3 regions of the Candidatus Thiodiazotropha sp. AKIB8 genome follow, and region 2 is predicted to be linked to each of the others. Evidence: predicted binding sites of a transcription regulator. Region 2 holds the regulator's gene; each other region holds the start of a gene.
The links. Region 2 encodes sigma-54, which starts transcription at its own class of promoters, with help from an activator protein. Its sites were predicted from a motif close to TGGCANGNTNCNTGCTT; they were not measured.

Region 1: AC4IFB_RS04730 (PEP-CTERM sorting domain-containing protein) is a predicted target of sigma-54. The motif match lies at 2,700-2,716, and genes of this name have one in related genera.
Region 3: AC4IFB_RS04895 (PEP-CTERM sorting domain-containing protein) is a predicted target of sigma-54. The motif match lies at 2,283-2,299, and genes of this name have one in related genera.

The regions. Positions count from the first base shown of each region.
Region 1 covers NZ_JBSYOO010000026.1:9,599-14,440, forward strand. The annotation lists gene AC4IFB_RS04720 (dihydroorotate dehydrogenase) at 1-446, shown strand, start outside; gene AC4IFB_RS04725 (HDOD domain-containing protein) at 464-1,726, shown strand; gene AC4IFB_RS04730 (PEP-CTERM sorting domain-containing protein) at 1,871-2,665, opposite strand; gene AC4IFB_RS04735 (transcriptional regulator domain-containing protein) at 3,116-3,835, shown strand; gene AC4IFB_RS04740 (cysteine hydrolase family protein) at 3,891-4,529, opposite strand.
Region 2 covers NZ_JBSYOO010000016.1:21,282-26,123, reverse strand. The annotation lists gene lptA (lipopolysaccharide transport periplasmic protein LptA) at 1-293, shown strand, start outside; gene lptB (LPS export ABC transporter ATP-binding protein) at 290-1,015, shown strand; gene AC4IFB_RS03020 (RNA polymerase factor sigma-54) at 1,223-2,707, shown strand; gene hpf (ribosome hibernation-promoting factor, HPF/YfiA family) at 2,878-3,213, shown strand; gene ptsN (PTS IIA-like nitrogen regulatory protein PtsN) at 3,234-3,704, shown strand; gene hprK (HPr(Ser) kinase/phosphatase) at 3,704-4,639, shown strand; gene rapZ (RNase adapter RapZ) at 4,824-4,842, shown strand, end outside.
Region 3 covers NZ_JBSYOO010000026.1:43,645-48,486, reverse strand. The annotation lists gene yidC (membrane protein insertase YidC) at 1-4, shown strand, start outside; gene mnmE (tRNA uridine-5-carboxymethylaminomethyl(34) synthesis GTPase MnmE) at 18-1,364, shown strand; gene AC4IFB_RS04895 (PEP-CTERM sorting domain-containing protein) at 1,492-2,235, opposite strand; gene AC4IFB_RS04890 (HP1242/YdcH family protein) at 2,500-2,736, shown strand; gene AC4IFB_RS04885 (transglutaminase TgpA family protein) at 2,779-4,755, opposite strand; gene AC4IFB_RS04880 (DUF58 domain-containing protein) at 4,742-4,842, opposite strand, start outside.

The sequences.
Region 1 (4,842 bases), on a different contig from region 2:
ACCAAACTGACATTGCTGGTAATGCCAAAGGCTGCATTGAAGCAGGCAGTGATGCATTTTCGGTGATAAACACCCTGATGGGGATGGCCATCGACATTCAGAGCCGAAGCCCAATCATTGGTAACAACCAGGGTGGTCTCTCAGGCCCGGCGATCAAGCCCGTTGCCCTGCTCAAGGTGCATCAGGTCTATCAGGTCTGCAGGGAGCACCAGATCCCCATCATCGGACAAGGTGGCATCACTACAGCAGAGGATGCCCTGGAATTTATAATTGCTGGCGCTAGTGCTATCGGTATAGGTACAGCACTCTTTTACGATCCACTGGTATGTAAATCGATCAACGCTGGCATCATCAAATATCTTGAACAACATCAGTTATCTTCTGTCGATCAACTGGTAGGTACACTCCAGATGAATCAGCCACCAGCCAACAAGTGTGGCTGTTGATCATCAGTAATGGAATTATGAGTGAAGAAAAAATGACAAACCCTGATCCCGAGTTACTAAAAAACTTTAATCCACTGCATAATCTCAATGATGTCCAACTCGAACTGCTTGGGCGTTCACTCAAGATCTACTCAGCAGGCAAAGGACTGATTATCCTGCAACAGGGCGATACCACGGAATTCAGTCTCTACCTGCTCAAAGGCCGGGTTCGCCTTCACTCAGAGGATGGACGTGTCAGTGAAATCAGTGGAGAGACCCCCCAGGCCAAAAACCCAATAGCCAACTTGATTCCACGACGCTACGGCGTAGAGGCCATCACACCTGTAGATTACCTGATGGTGGATAACGCTTTGATAAAAGGATTGCTGAATGAGGGAGAGGGGATAACAGCGACAGAAATCGATGTCGACACTCAACCTTATGATAAAGACGGTGCCGAAAGCGCCCTCATGGAAGCTCTGATCACTGATCTTGACCAGGATAAACTGGTTCTGCCCAGTCTTCCCGATGTTGCGGTACGCGTTGGCAGAGCGATGCGCGATGAAACCACCAATGCACGCAAACTGGCAGAAATCGTACAGACCGACCCGGCAATCACGACCAAATTGATACGTGCAGCGAACAGCCCTCTCTACGCTGGCGTGACACCAGTCGATTCCTGTGCTGCCGCTATTGTCAGACTTGGCGCAGACACCACGCATAAGCTAGTCCTGACTTTCGCGCTCAGAGAACTCTTCAATACACGCTCCAGCATGTTAAAGGAGCATATGCGTGACCTTTGGCTGCATAGCGTCAAGGTCAGCGCGGTCTGCTTTATCCTTGCCAAAGTCACCAAGAAATTTAACCCGGAGCATGCGCTGCTCGCAGGACTGCTGCATGACATCGGTAATGTTGCAATCCTCAGCTATGCTGAGCGCTATCCTGAAGTCGCCAATGATTCAGAAAAACTGGATCAGGTAATGAAAGACATGCGTGGAAGAATAGGCAGCGTGATTTTACGCAACTGGGGCTTCATTGAAGATCTGATAGAGGTAACTCAAGAGGCCGAAAACTGGCAGAGGGAGATAGAGGGGGAGGCCGACTATGCTGACCTGGTTATCGTTGCCCAGCTACACAGTTTCATAGGTACACCTCAAATGAAGGATATCCCTACCCTGGATCAGGCACCCTCTTTTAATCGTCTCAACCTGGGTGAGCTGACTCCCAAGCTGAGCTTGAAGATTCTCGATAAAGCAGACGAGAAAATCGCACATGCTGAAGCGATGTTGATGGCGGGTTAAAAAACGCCACGAAAAACTGATTAACCGTCTGCCTGAGAGGAATCAGAAAGCTTCTGCGGGAAAGAAGCTTGATTTAGGACTTAACCACAATTTAGGACGCTCTTTGCAGCAGAGAAAATGCTGCAAAGAGCCTCGCCTAAGGTGTTAGGAACGTCCCAGTTTTTTGAATCGACTAGCACCAATACTCAGCAGACCCAGCCCAAGAAGTAAAAAAGTCGAGGGTTCTGGCACTTCGTGAATAATAGTCCCTTCTTCGTCATCTGCGCCGCCCGAAATACCTGAAACCAATGAGCGATCTTGATTGGCCGGGTTGTCCTCAGAAATTCCAGTGAGGGTCAGTCGAGAGCGGAAGGTAGAACTATCACCTGCTTGACTGCCATATAGATTAGTTGAGTTATCAGCCGAGATAGTACTGCCAACTAACCAGCTAGTCATATCGCTATAGACATACATACTGCTGCTGCCTAAGGATGCTGAGTTAGCCTCCAGGGAGACCTCACTATAACCCGGTTCAAGCAAACCATTGCGATAAGCGGAATTTTCATAGCCACTGCCGATCCAAGGCTCATCATCACCCCTGTCAGGGTAGAGACCTTGCACCAGATCAAACACTGACGATTCAACAAGCTCCACATAAAAGCTGTCGTGAACAAAATAGTTTGTTGCTCGACTGCCGGTGCGAACCGTATCCTGATCCTCAACAAGATCACCGAATTCGTTGCGGTGGCTACCTTGTCTATCTTTATCGACCATAAAGGTATATGAGACAGAATCCCCAGCAGCTAAACCGATGTCGCTTAAAAATCCCGATTCATCGGATATAGGGTAGGTCTCAACACTACCCTCGAATGAGTAGTAGAGAGGAATAGCTTGAGCAGAAGTAATATGAAATAGCGCAGCGAGGCCTGTTGCTGCTATGAGTGGAATTCCGAATTTCATCTTGAAAACTCCCTATTGTAATTATCCTGTAATTATGCAAATAGCACGCCAAATGATTTTATTTCCCGCAAACAAGGAGATAGCCTAACCAGACAAAACGCTGTGTAAAATATTTCGACACAACCTGATTGAACACCTATACACTGCTCAGAGAAAACCCCGTTATAAGACCACTTTCGGCGCTGCTTACAAGATACGAAAATATACAATATCTAATGCTGTACGATTAAGCAGGATGCCTTAACTCAATCCTATATAATAAAAATCATCAATCCAGTTAATTTAAGCTTCACTAAGCGCCCATTAAGTCTGCTTAGATATGAACTCAAATATCGGATGCACTGAACATCTTACAGGAATCAAAATAGCTTCATGTGATCTTCTACTGCCTAATATGCTAACTGGTTAAAGTTTTTTAAATAAAACAGTAATAAATAGTAAACTCGCACTATGCTCGACTGGCGAACTCCTGATCAATACCTCTTTGCTCATAAACTCTCATCAGAGCAGTGGGCTTGGGAATTTTTGCGCAGAAATCCAACGTATCAGCAACAATGGCAAAGCTTTATTAGCACATGGCAAGCGCTTGAAGCCTGCTATGGCAAACCTTCGCAGAGAGATGTCAAAGCCTGGCAACAGGATGAGCGTGCCTGGGTACCAGCCGAAACATGCCTGGAAAGTGACTGCCGTATTGATGGAGATAGAGTACTGATCGAATGCGCCTTAGGCGCTCGCTGGGGATACTACAAATTTCCACCCGACCCGACTGATGACGACCCGGTTGGTGGTGGACGATTGGTTTGGCGAGAGATCAACTGGCAAACGCCAACACTAGAAATCGGTCAAGCGATCGAAGACCCATCCCATCAGGCAGCACTGTTATTTGATTTAAGTATGCCCCTGCAGCCCCAACTTGTTGACGCAAAACGCCGCTTACAGATCGAGCAAAGAGATCGAGTCAAATCTGGCGATGTGCTCGCGCCGACACTATCTAAACGCAACCAACTTCTCACTCTCTATCTACGACTTTTGGATAGCCTCTCCGAAAAAGCATCGACTGCTGATATTTCCAATGTCTTGATGATAAGCCAAGCCGAAGTCACTCTACTGCTGTCAGAAGCACTAGATCTAAGAGATCATGAATACCGTCAGTTGCTTTTTTTAGCCTGATTACTTTTATTGCCGTTGTGGTAAAAAAGTCGCATTGATGGGGAAGCACCCATTGTTAATCCAATAGGCTTTCGATCTCTTTCGTTTCAAACAAACTTACATGAATATTTTTCAACTCATCTTTGTCTTTTGAATATAGCTGCGACATAGCATCACTAACAACTACTACTCGAAAATCTCTTTCGCTCGCTTCGAAGAGGCTCGTTCTAGGACAGTTAGGATAATTACAACCGCTAAACACCAATGTATCGATTTCATGTTCGTTTAAGAAAGTTTCCAGTGGTGTTTTATAAAATGCTCCCCACCTCGATTTGTACAGCATGTATTCATGGTTGCCTATCTGCTGTAGTTTTCCTGCCATAAGCTCATCAGCATCTATTCTTATTGAGGCATCTGGTTTTAACTCATTTACCAACTCTGCTCCATCTGAACCTGGGATAACTATTGTAACTCCCTCTTCAATGATCTTTCTTCTGCATAGATCCACGTTTGAACCATCAGCAGAATATAAGCGGATAACATGAACTATCGGCAATCTTTTTTTGCGGTAGATGTCTAATAGACTTGCCATATTAGGAATCACTTCCTGGGTGCCTGCAATCTCGGCCGGCGCACCGGCCAGAGTGAAATCATTCTGTACATCAATTGTTATTAGTGCAGATTTTGTAAAATGTGGCTCAGTATAATTACTCATTTATACTCCGCTAATTGCACAAAAACTATCTGATGACAGGACAATAGAGACTGACACTTACCTTCCTTTAATTTATACCAATTGATGCCATTAACTCATCTGTTAATTTAAAGTCCGTAAAGCTTGGATTGTGCTTAAGCTTGTTACCGATTAACACAAAAATGAATCCAAGCCATAAGACTGCACGAGAGTGCCATCAATATCAAACATCACATAATGCATCTATTGTTTATTTTAAGTATGGCAGAAGGTTGAGTATCGGCATGTTCCTACAGAGTGGACTCAGACAATTGCTTCCTTAACTGATAGTAAC
Region 2 (4,842 bases):
AGGGAAAGACGGAGCGGATCATCAGTGAAGGTGAACCGACTAGATTCAGTCAGCTGCCGGAAGTCGATGGGGTAGAGGTGCATGGTCAGGCGCGAAGGATGGAAATTCATGTTGATCGTGATGAAATGGTATTGATTGACAATGCTCTGCTTGAGCAGGGCGGTAACAGTTTTCGAAATGACCGGATTGTTTACAATCGAACCAGTGCCCAGGTGAAGGCGGGTAGCAGTGCTCAGGGTAAAGAGCGGGTTCAAGTCGTAATTGAACCCCAGACCAAGAGCGATGCACCGTGAGCCAGTTGCGGGCTGATGCACTTGAGAAGCAGTACCATAAGCGTAAAGTGGTCGATGGTGTTTCGCTCAATCTGAATAGCGGTGAGGTTGTTGGGCTGTTAGGGCCAAATGGTGCCGGAAAGACCACCAGTTTCTACATGATCGTGGGCCTTGTTCAGGCTGATCAGGGTAGAATCTACCTGGATGGAGAGGAGCTTACTGATCTTGCAATGCATAAGCGCGCCAGCATGGGTATTGGTTATCTGGCCCAGGAGCCCTCTGTTTTCAGGCGGCTCAATACTGCGCAGAATATATTGGCGATACTTGAAAATCGAAAGGATCTGGACGCGCAAGCAAGAAGAGCGCATTGTGACCGGCTTTTGGAAGAGTTCGGTATCGAACATTTGAGAGAGAGTATGGCTATGAGCCTCTCAGGTGGAGAGCGACGCCGCCTGGAGATTGCCCGTGCGCTTTCAATGGAGCCCGCATTCATTTTATTGGATGAGCCATTTGCAGGTGTCGACCCAATTGCGGTTATCGATATTAAAAGAATCATTCAACATCTTAGAGAATTAAAGATTGGGGTGTTGATTACCGACCATAATGTTAGAGAGACTCTTGATATTTGTGATAGAGCCTACATCATTAATACTGGTAAGGTATTGGCGGAAGGAACCACCGAGGAGATCCTCGATAACCAGGAGGTACGTAGTGTTTATCTGGGCGAAAATTTTACTATGTAAGGCTATGTTTATGTTTTTTCATGGATTATGTGATTTAAGAGTAGAGATGATGACTACTCGTCAGCTGACAAAATGAAGGTTAAAGTATGAGGCAGAATTATATTCAAACGAAACAAATACCAAGAATTATTCCGTGAACGGCATTTATTAGCTAGAATGAATATAAAGACATACAAATAACATACCAGGTTTAAAGATATCTCTGCTATGAAGCAGGCTCTACAGCTCCGGCTCGGACAACATTTAACAATGACACCTCAGTTGCAGCAGGCAATACGCCTGTTGCAATTGTCTGCGCTCGACCTGAGTCAGGAGGTGCAGGAGGTTCTTGAAACAAACCCCATGCTGGAGGGTGAAGAGGAGTTTAGTCAGCAGACTCAAAAAGAAGAAGCTAGTCAAGAGAGCTCTGATCAGAGTTCAGACAATAAAGAGTCTTTGAGCTCCAACGATATCAACAACGAGCGGGAAATTCAGACCGACAGTAGCCAGATCACAGAAGACCTGCCCGTTGATAGTGAATGGGCTGACGTATACGACAGTTATCTTCCCCCATCGAGCAGTGGTAGTGAATCTGCAGACAATGACTATCTGGTTCAGCGCAGTGGCGCGATCACTTTGCATGACCACCTGGTCTGGCAGATGACACTGACCCCATTCACTGAGCAGGATGTTCTGATTGCCACTAACCTCATCGACAGTATTGATGAGGATGGATATTTCAAAGGTGATCTCCAGGAGATCCTGGTTTCCCTGAATGATGAGGAGATGACTCTGGAGGATGTAGAGGCAGTACTTCATCGTATCCAGGCTTTCGACCCTCCGGGGGTTGGTGCTCAGGGTGCTCAGGACTGCCTTCTAATTCAACTTCGGCAACTTCCTGAAAAAACACCCTATTTGGATTTGGCGATCAGACTCTGTCGCGACCATTTCAACTTGCTCTCTGCGCAGGATCAGAATCAGATCATGCGACGAATGAAGGTTGATCAGGACGACCTGATGGCTATCATGCAGTTGATCAGGACGCTCAATCCTCACCCTGGCACAGCGATCGCCAAAAGCGAGCCTCAGTATGTGATTCCTGATGTATTCGTCAGCAAGCGCAATAATCGCTGGGTTGTGGAGCTAAATGGTGAGGTTACGCCTAAACTAAGGGTAAACAACGACTATGCCAGTCTGATCAAGCGTGCGGATCAGAGTGATGACAATACTTTCCTGAAAAACCACCTGCAGGAAGCGCGTTGGTTCATCAAAAGCCTGATGAGTCGAAATGAGACTATTCTGCGTGTGGCGAGTAAGATTGTTGAATATCAGCGGGGCTTTTTTGAACATGGCGAAGAGGCTATGAAGCCACTGGTTTTACGGGATATCGCTGAGGCTCTGGAGATGCACGAGTCGACCATATCCAGGGTGACAACCCAGAAGTATATGCATACCCCCAGGGGTACGCTGGAGTTTAAATATTTCTTCTCCAGCCATGTGAACACAAGTGCAGGGGGTGAGTGCTCCTCCACTGCTATACGTGCGCTGATAAAAAAATTGATTGCTGCAGAGAATACAAACAAACCTCTCAGCGATAACAAAATCGCCGCCATATTGTCGGAACAGGGTATAAAAGTGGCCCGCCGAACGGTGGCAAAATACCGCGAGTCGATGAGTATCCCACCATCGAACGAGCGTAAGCGACTGATGTAGGTGAAGTGAATTATCGGAGTGGCTATCATATCATGCTTGATATGCTTACTGAACCGGAGCGGTTTCAGATAAAAGTGGATTCATGAATGAGTTGCTGTAAAAATGCCCCGGCGTTACTTCACCGCCTCAGTTAGAGTGATGAGCCAACTCATCTAAGACAGGAGAAAATTATGCAGATAAGCGTTACCGGTCATCATGTGGAAGTTACCGATGCCTTGAAAAGCTATGTAGATAATAAGTTCGAACGTCTTGAGAGGCATTTTGATAATGTAATCAATGTACATGTCATCTTGAGCGTAGAGAAGCTGAGGCAAAAGGCAGAGGCCACCATGCAAGTGAACGGTGCCAGCGTATTCGCTGATGCAGTACAGGAAGATATGTATGCGGCCATTGATGGGCTTACCGATAAGCTGGATAGGCAAGTCATAAAGCATAAAGAAAAGATGCAGAGTCACCGTGCCGGTAGTGGCGCGAAGTACGCTGTAAGTAGCAGTAGTTCAGAATAGATAAAACTGGCGAGGTCTCCATGTTTCCCGACGGATTTCTGCTTGAGGAACGGATCGGCTGCAGTGTGGAGGCAGCCAGTAAAAAACGTGTCCTGGAGCAGCTTGGCCAAAGATTGGCCAATTCTGCTCCTGGTCTCACACAGGATACTGTGTTTGATGCATTGCTTGAGCGTGAACGTTTAGGCAGCACCGGACTGGGCAAAGGAATAGCGCTACCCCATGCGCGAATGTCACAGATAACACAATCCACCGCAGCATTTATTCAGCTGCCTTCAGGGGTCGATTTTGATGCGATCGACAGCCAACCGGTGGATCTTGCCTTTGCCATGCTGGTTCCTGAGGAGGCAACTGAAGCCCATCTGCAACTACTGGCAAAATTGGCCAGGATGTTTGATGACCCTCCATTCTGCTCGGCACTGCGTGAAGCGGAAACAACGCAGCAACTGTTTCAGTTAATCCGGCAGCGAGAAGCGGCGATAACGTCAGTTTAATGCCCACCAACTACACCATTCGCGATCTTTTCGACGAATTTGCCAGCGAACTTTCACTGAGCTGGAATGGTGATGGTGATGAAAAAACAATAGAGTTGGACAGTGAGTCGCCCCACGGTCAACAACCTGTGGGACCACTGAATCTGATTCGACCCAATCAAATTCAAGTGATTGGTCCTCCTGAGCAGAAACATCTACAGAGCAGCGGTGAAGAAAAATACCGGGAATCTCTGAGGGCGCTTTTTACCACCTCTCCTCTGGCGCTGATATTTACTGATGGTCTAAAGCCTCAACAGAGCTGCTTTGAATTGGCAGAAAAGAACAGAACTGCACTCATGTTCACCCCGAAAGGTGACAACTATGTAATCCATCGACTGCTGGAGAAATTCAGTCTTCCAGTGGGTGAGACGCTGTTGTTACATGGGGTCTACATGGAAGTTTTAGGTAAGGGTGTACTGCTTAGTGGAGATCCGGCAATCGGAAAAAGTGAGCTGGCCCTGGCTCTGATTTCGCGGGGGCATCGTCTTGTGGCTGATGATGCAACAGAGTTTTATAAAACCGGCGGTAAGACCTTGAGCGGTCGCTGTCCCAAGGTACTGCAGGACTTCCTCGAAGTTCGTGGATTGGGGCTGATTAATGTGCGTGCGATCTTTGGTAACAGTGCTATAAAGCCAGAGAAGCAGCTACACTTAATAATCGATTTGCTGCACTTTGATGATAAAAAATTAGATGACATGGATCGCCTGGAAGGTTGTCATTCCCATCGAACATTGCTGGGAGTTGAGGTGCCGCAGACGAGCCTGCCTGTTGCAGCAGGTAGAAATCTGGCAATCCTGGTGGAGACGGCTGTACGACAACATCTGCTGAAGATGGATGGGTACAACGCGACCGAGGATTTTATCGAACGTCAGAAAAACTATATAGATCAGGCTTAGCCTACTCTCATTGATGTGTGCAGGATGAATATGCTGAGGGTAAACTCAGCTGGGCAAGGTATCCCTATCTGCTTTGTCGATATTCCTGTTAACTTGTTTACAAAAAAGGTAATTACCTCCTACGATCTGGCGATGTTACCGAGCTGGATTCGGGTAAAACACTAGTTTCAAGAGTCTGAACAGAATGGCAAATGAGATAAAAC
Region 3 (4,842 bases), on a different contig from region 2:
CTGATTGAGATAGATTAATGACGCTGCGTGAGACGATCGCTGCAGTTGCCACCCCACCCGGTCGAGGTGGGGTGGGTATAGTTCGGATCAGTGGAGCTGGCTGTCAAAAGATTGCAGATTCTCTGATCGGTACACTCCCCCCTCCCAGGCAGGCCAAACTGGTCGATTTTCGCGATCGGGATCAACAGATCATCGATAAGGGGATTGCCCTTTTCTTTCCTGGTCCACACTCCTTTACCGGGGAGGATGTATTGGAACTCCAGGGGCATGGTGGTCCAGTGGTCATGGATCTACTGCTTCAAGCTGTTCTCAATGCAGGAGCACGAGTTGCCCATGCGGGAGAGTTTAGTGAACGTGCATTTCTGAATGATAAATTGGATTTAGTTCAGGCTGAGGCCATTGCTGATCTCATCGATGCACAGAGTCAAGCTGCGGCCCGTCTGGCCAGTCGTACCCTGCAGGGTACTTTTTCTCAACGTATTACAGATCTAGTAGAGCAACTGATTGAGTTGCGACTCTATGTGGAAGCAGCAATTGACTTCCCTGAAGAAGAGATAGATTTTTTGAGTGATGGCCATGTTAGTAAGCAATTACTTACGGTTATTGATGCTGTTACAAAGACTTTCAATTCTGCACAAAGTGGTAAAGTTCTACGGGATGGTTTAACACTTGTTATAGCTGGACGGCCGAATGCCGGTAAATCGAGTTTGCTGAATGCCCTGGCAGGGACAGATTCAGCAATTGTTACAGAGATTCCAGGAACGACCAGGGATATTCTGAAGGAACGCATCAGTATTGATGGTATTCCGCTGCATATAATCGATACGGCTGGACTGCGTGAGAGTGCAGATCCGATTGAAGAAGAGGGTATTCGTCGAGCAAAGCAGCAAATGGCCGATGCCGACAGGGTGCTTTGGGTTTTTGATGATCAATCTGATCCGGATCATCAGCTGCAGGATGATGCTGTACTGCCACAAGGTGTGCCTCTGACACTGATTCGAAATAAAATTGATATCACCAACAAACAACCACAGATTCGGGAGTCAGGTTCAGCTGTTGAGATTTCGTTATCTGCGAAACAGGGAATAGGTATAGATCTTCTCAATGATCATCTCAAACATTGTGCTGGCTATATGGATCAGAATGAAGGTGAATTTATTGCCCGCCGCAGACATCTTGACGCCCTGCAGCGAGCTCTGCAGTATCTTGATCACGGAAAGTTGAGCTTGCAGCGGGATAAGGCTGGAGAACTGCTTGCGGAAGATCTGAGATATGCACAACAAGCACTATCTGAAATCACTGGTGAATTTACTGCAGACGACTTGCTGGGGCGGATTTTTTCCAATTTTTGTATTGGAAAATAGCTTCTATTAAACCTGAAGACGACATACTTAGTCGCCGGGGTAATAAGGTGGGGCAATGCCCCACCGAATCACGTTGACTGAAGGATTTGTGGTGGGGTATGAACCTACCCTTCACAAAAAGATGCCGTTAGGCTGCTTTTTTTCGCAACAATCCTATCCCTAAAAGTCCGCTGAGCACCAAAAAATAGGTGGTAGGTTCAGGAACGTTTGCGGGCGAATCCTCTATGGGTGTCACAGGATCTGGTTGAGTGGGATACTGGGGTTCACCGCCAGTATGATCTTGGGACACGATATTTAAAGCTAAATCTGCATCGAAAGCCATGAAGCCTTGTGGACTTTCCATTATATTCCAGTCAGCGTCAGTCATTATTTGCGAATCTACCTGCCACTCTGAATAACTGGACATAATATTGAGTTGGATAAACCCATTTGATCCATAACCTCTAAAGATCACTTCCATATCACCAATATTCCCTTGCGGTGTTATGCCCTCACGAGCATAAAACTGGCCATAGGAATTACCAGTCAGAGGATTGTAACCCGTTGCGTTTTCATCAACGAGGATCTCACTTCCACCGACAAATTCAGCGTAGTAATTGTAACTGTGATACACCCACCCTTCACCCGAACTACTTGTATGGCCGTATTCCACAGTTCTTCCCTCAGGATTTACCCAACTGCTAACCTCGTCATCGACGACAAAGCTATACGAGATCGGATCACCTACCGACACATTCACGGTATCATCCATTTCATATTGAGCTGTAACATTCCCTGTAAAAGTATATAAGACCGGCAGAGCGAGAGTGTTCTGCATATAAAATGACAATCCCCCCCAAACAAACAGTGTGATCAATTTGAAAGTTTTCATAACTACAGCTCCTTGTTGTACATTCCATTAATAACGCCACCTATAGAAGGCAAATATTGAGCCACAAATAGGAATTTTAGTAATATCAGAATGTTAAAGATAACCAACATGTTTTATGTGTTAAATTATTCGACAAGAATTCAGGACACCAAAAATTCCTGTTGAATAAGAGGAATTACTGTTTTCTTGATTCTGTACATTGTTGTCATAGCCTTGTAACAGATAAGGTGTTGAAATAAGGGTTCATAAGAAGAGGAGAGAGAGATGCTGGGTGAATCACACGATCTTTTGCATGAGTTTCCTGAGTATGCCGACAAGATTGTAGACATGCGTAAGAGCAACGAGGTTTTTCACAATCTGATGGATGAATACGATTGGCTGGATGCCCATATTCGTAATCTGGAAGAGTTGAGTACTCCAGTCTCTGATTTCCATATAGAAGAGATGAAAAAACGTCGTCTTCTATTAAAAGACAGACTCTATACAATCTTGCATGACTGATAACCCACTTGGGTTAAACAGACCCTTGAATGACGAGGTACACTAGGCTTTGTGACGGCTTGGATGAAACTGTCTGACCTGTCGAATTAAGGCCTGCGCCTGGTTTTTCTCTGGGTTCGGGCCATAGCGCACTTTGATATAGAGCGCAGTAATTCTGCTGATGGATGCAGTCAGGTCGGGTCTTATCCTGATTGCTTTTTTTGCATAATCCATCGGTCCTTCATGAACTTCACGTTTGATACCCAACCGGGCAAGACGTTTACAAAAAAGATTATAAGCGTGTGTGACAGGTGAGGGTGCTTTTCGGCCTGAAAGCACCAGCCTCAGTGCCACCAGAATCAGTGGGATTGCTATCAGCGATATGGTTATAAGACTCCATTGAAGTGGGGTTAGATTATCGAAGCCGAAATTGCGCATCAGTGAGAATTGATGTTCTCGACTATATCCAATTACCCAGCGTCGCCACTCTATGTTGGCGCTATCCAGCAAATGAGTAAATCGTCGCAGAGTTGATCCAACCAGGCCTGAATCATCCAGTTGAAACATTACGGGTGAGCCTTGCTCACCAAAATCTGCTCTGATCCGAAAACGTATCCGTTCCGGTGCAACTGCCGCTGTGGGATCGACTCTCTGCCAACCGGTATCATCGAGCCAGACTTCAGTCCAGGCATGGGCATCGTATTGTCGTATGATGAAATAGTCACCCATCTCGTTGTACTCGCCCCCCTGATAACCCAACACCAGACGACTCGGAACCCCGGCGATTCGCATCAGCTGTGCAAAGCTTGTAGCGTAGTGCTCGCAAAAACCTTCACGACCTTCAAACAGAAATTCGTCTATAGGATTGTTGATATAACGTGGTGGTGAGAGGGTGTAGACATAGGGTTGGCTGTTGAAATGGGAGAGTGCCAGATCGACGATTTGCCGAGAAGTAGTTGACTCTGCCTGCCATTTAGCGACCAGATCGAATTGGCGTTGGGTGACATTGTCTGGCAGTTCCAGTGCCCGATCACTCATACCCGGTAATAGTAATCTGTTCTGCTTCTCAATTGTGGACCAGACCCGGTATTGCAGTGATTGGGTAACAGGGCGACTACTGCGCAATAAAAAGTCAGATGTTATGGTTGAAGTTATGCTTGATTTGATGGGCAGATCAAGCGCATAGAGCCAATTTTTCTGGTGAGCTTCGAGAAACACTTCGTAGCTCACTTCTCCTGTGTCACTGATTGCTATCGGTTGTTGAGATTGTTGTTTTTCTGCGTTGAACCAACTTTCGCCATCTGTATCCCAGATCACCAGGCCCCGCCAGTAACGAAGTTCAGGTTCTGGTGGTTGCTTGTCGAAACTTACCCGGAAGGCAACTTCTGGAGATTCAACCAACTCTGCAAATTGACCCGGAGATACACGATCACTGAGGCCTGTTGTTCCACTGGCGCCAATGCCAAGACTCCAGAGTGGATGTGAAATGCGAGGAAAAATGATGAACAATACGATGGCAATAGGCAAAGCCTGAAGTGTAATGACCGCTGTTCTCAGAAAAGATTTATAGCTCTGCTGCGAAGGCCTGATACGATTTATCTCAATCAACAGAGCAGTCAAACAGATCATGATGATACTCAGATAGAGCGCCATAGCCATCGACTGATTAAATAGAAAGTGGGTAATGATTACGAAGTAAGAGATAAAAACCGCATTGTATATATCCTGTCTTTTTCTGGTCTCTAAAATTTTCAGCATCATCATCACAGTAAGCAGAGCAACCCCTGCATCCCGACCAATCAAGGTATGGAATTGGTTGAAGACCAGAAAGATTCCACCCATGGTTACAACTACCAGTATCCAACGGCCTGGCTGTAGTCGGGTATAGTGAAGTGTCATAAATCGCCAAAACAACAGAAATAGCAGTAACAGTGAAATCGGCGTGGGGAGATGTATCACATGAGGAACAATGGCCAGCGCAATAAATAGAGTGGCCATTAGGTGTTGTCGAGGGGTCAGACTGTGCTCAGTGGTCAGCATTTTGAGTACCGAATTTGGCTAGAGCAGAGAGGCATTTCTGCATATGAGTGGTGCCAAGATCAGAGGGAATGGATAGACCGGGTATAT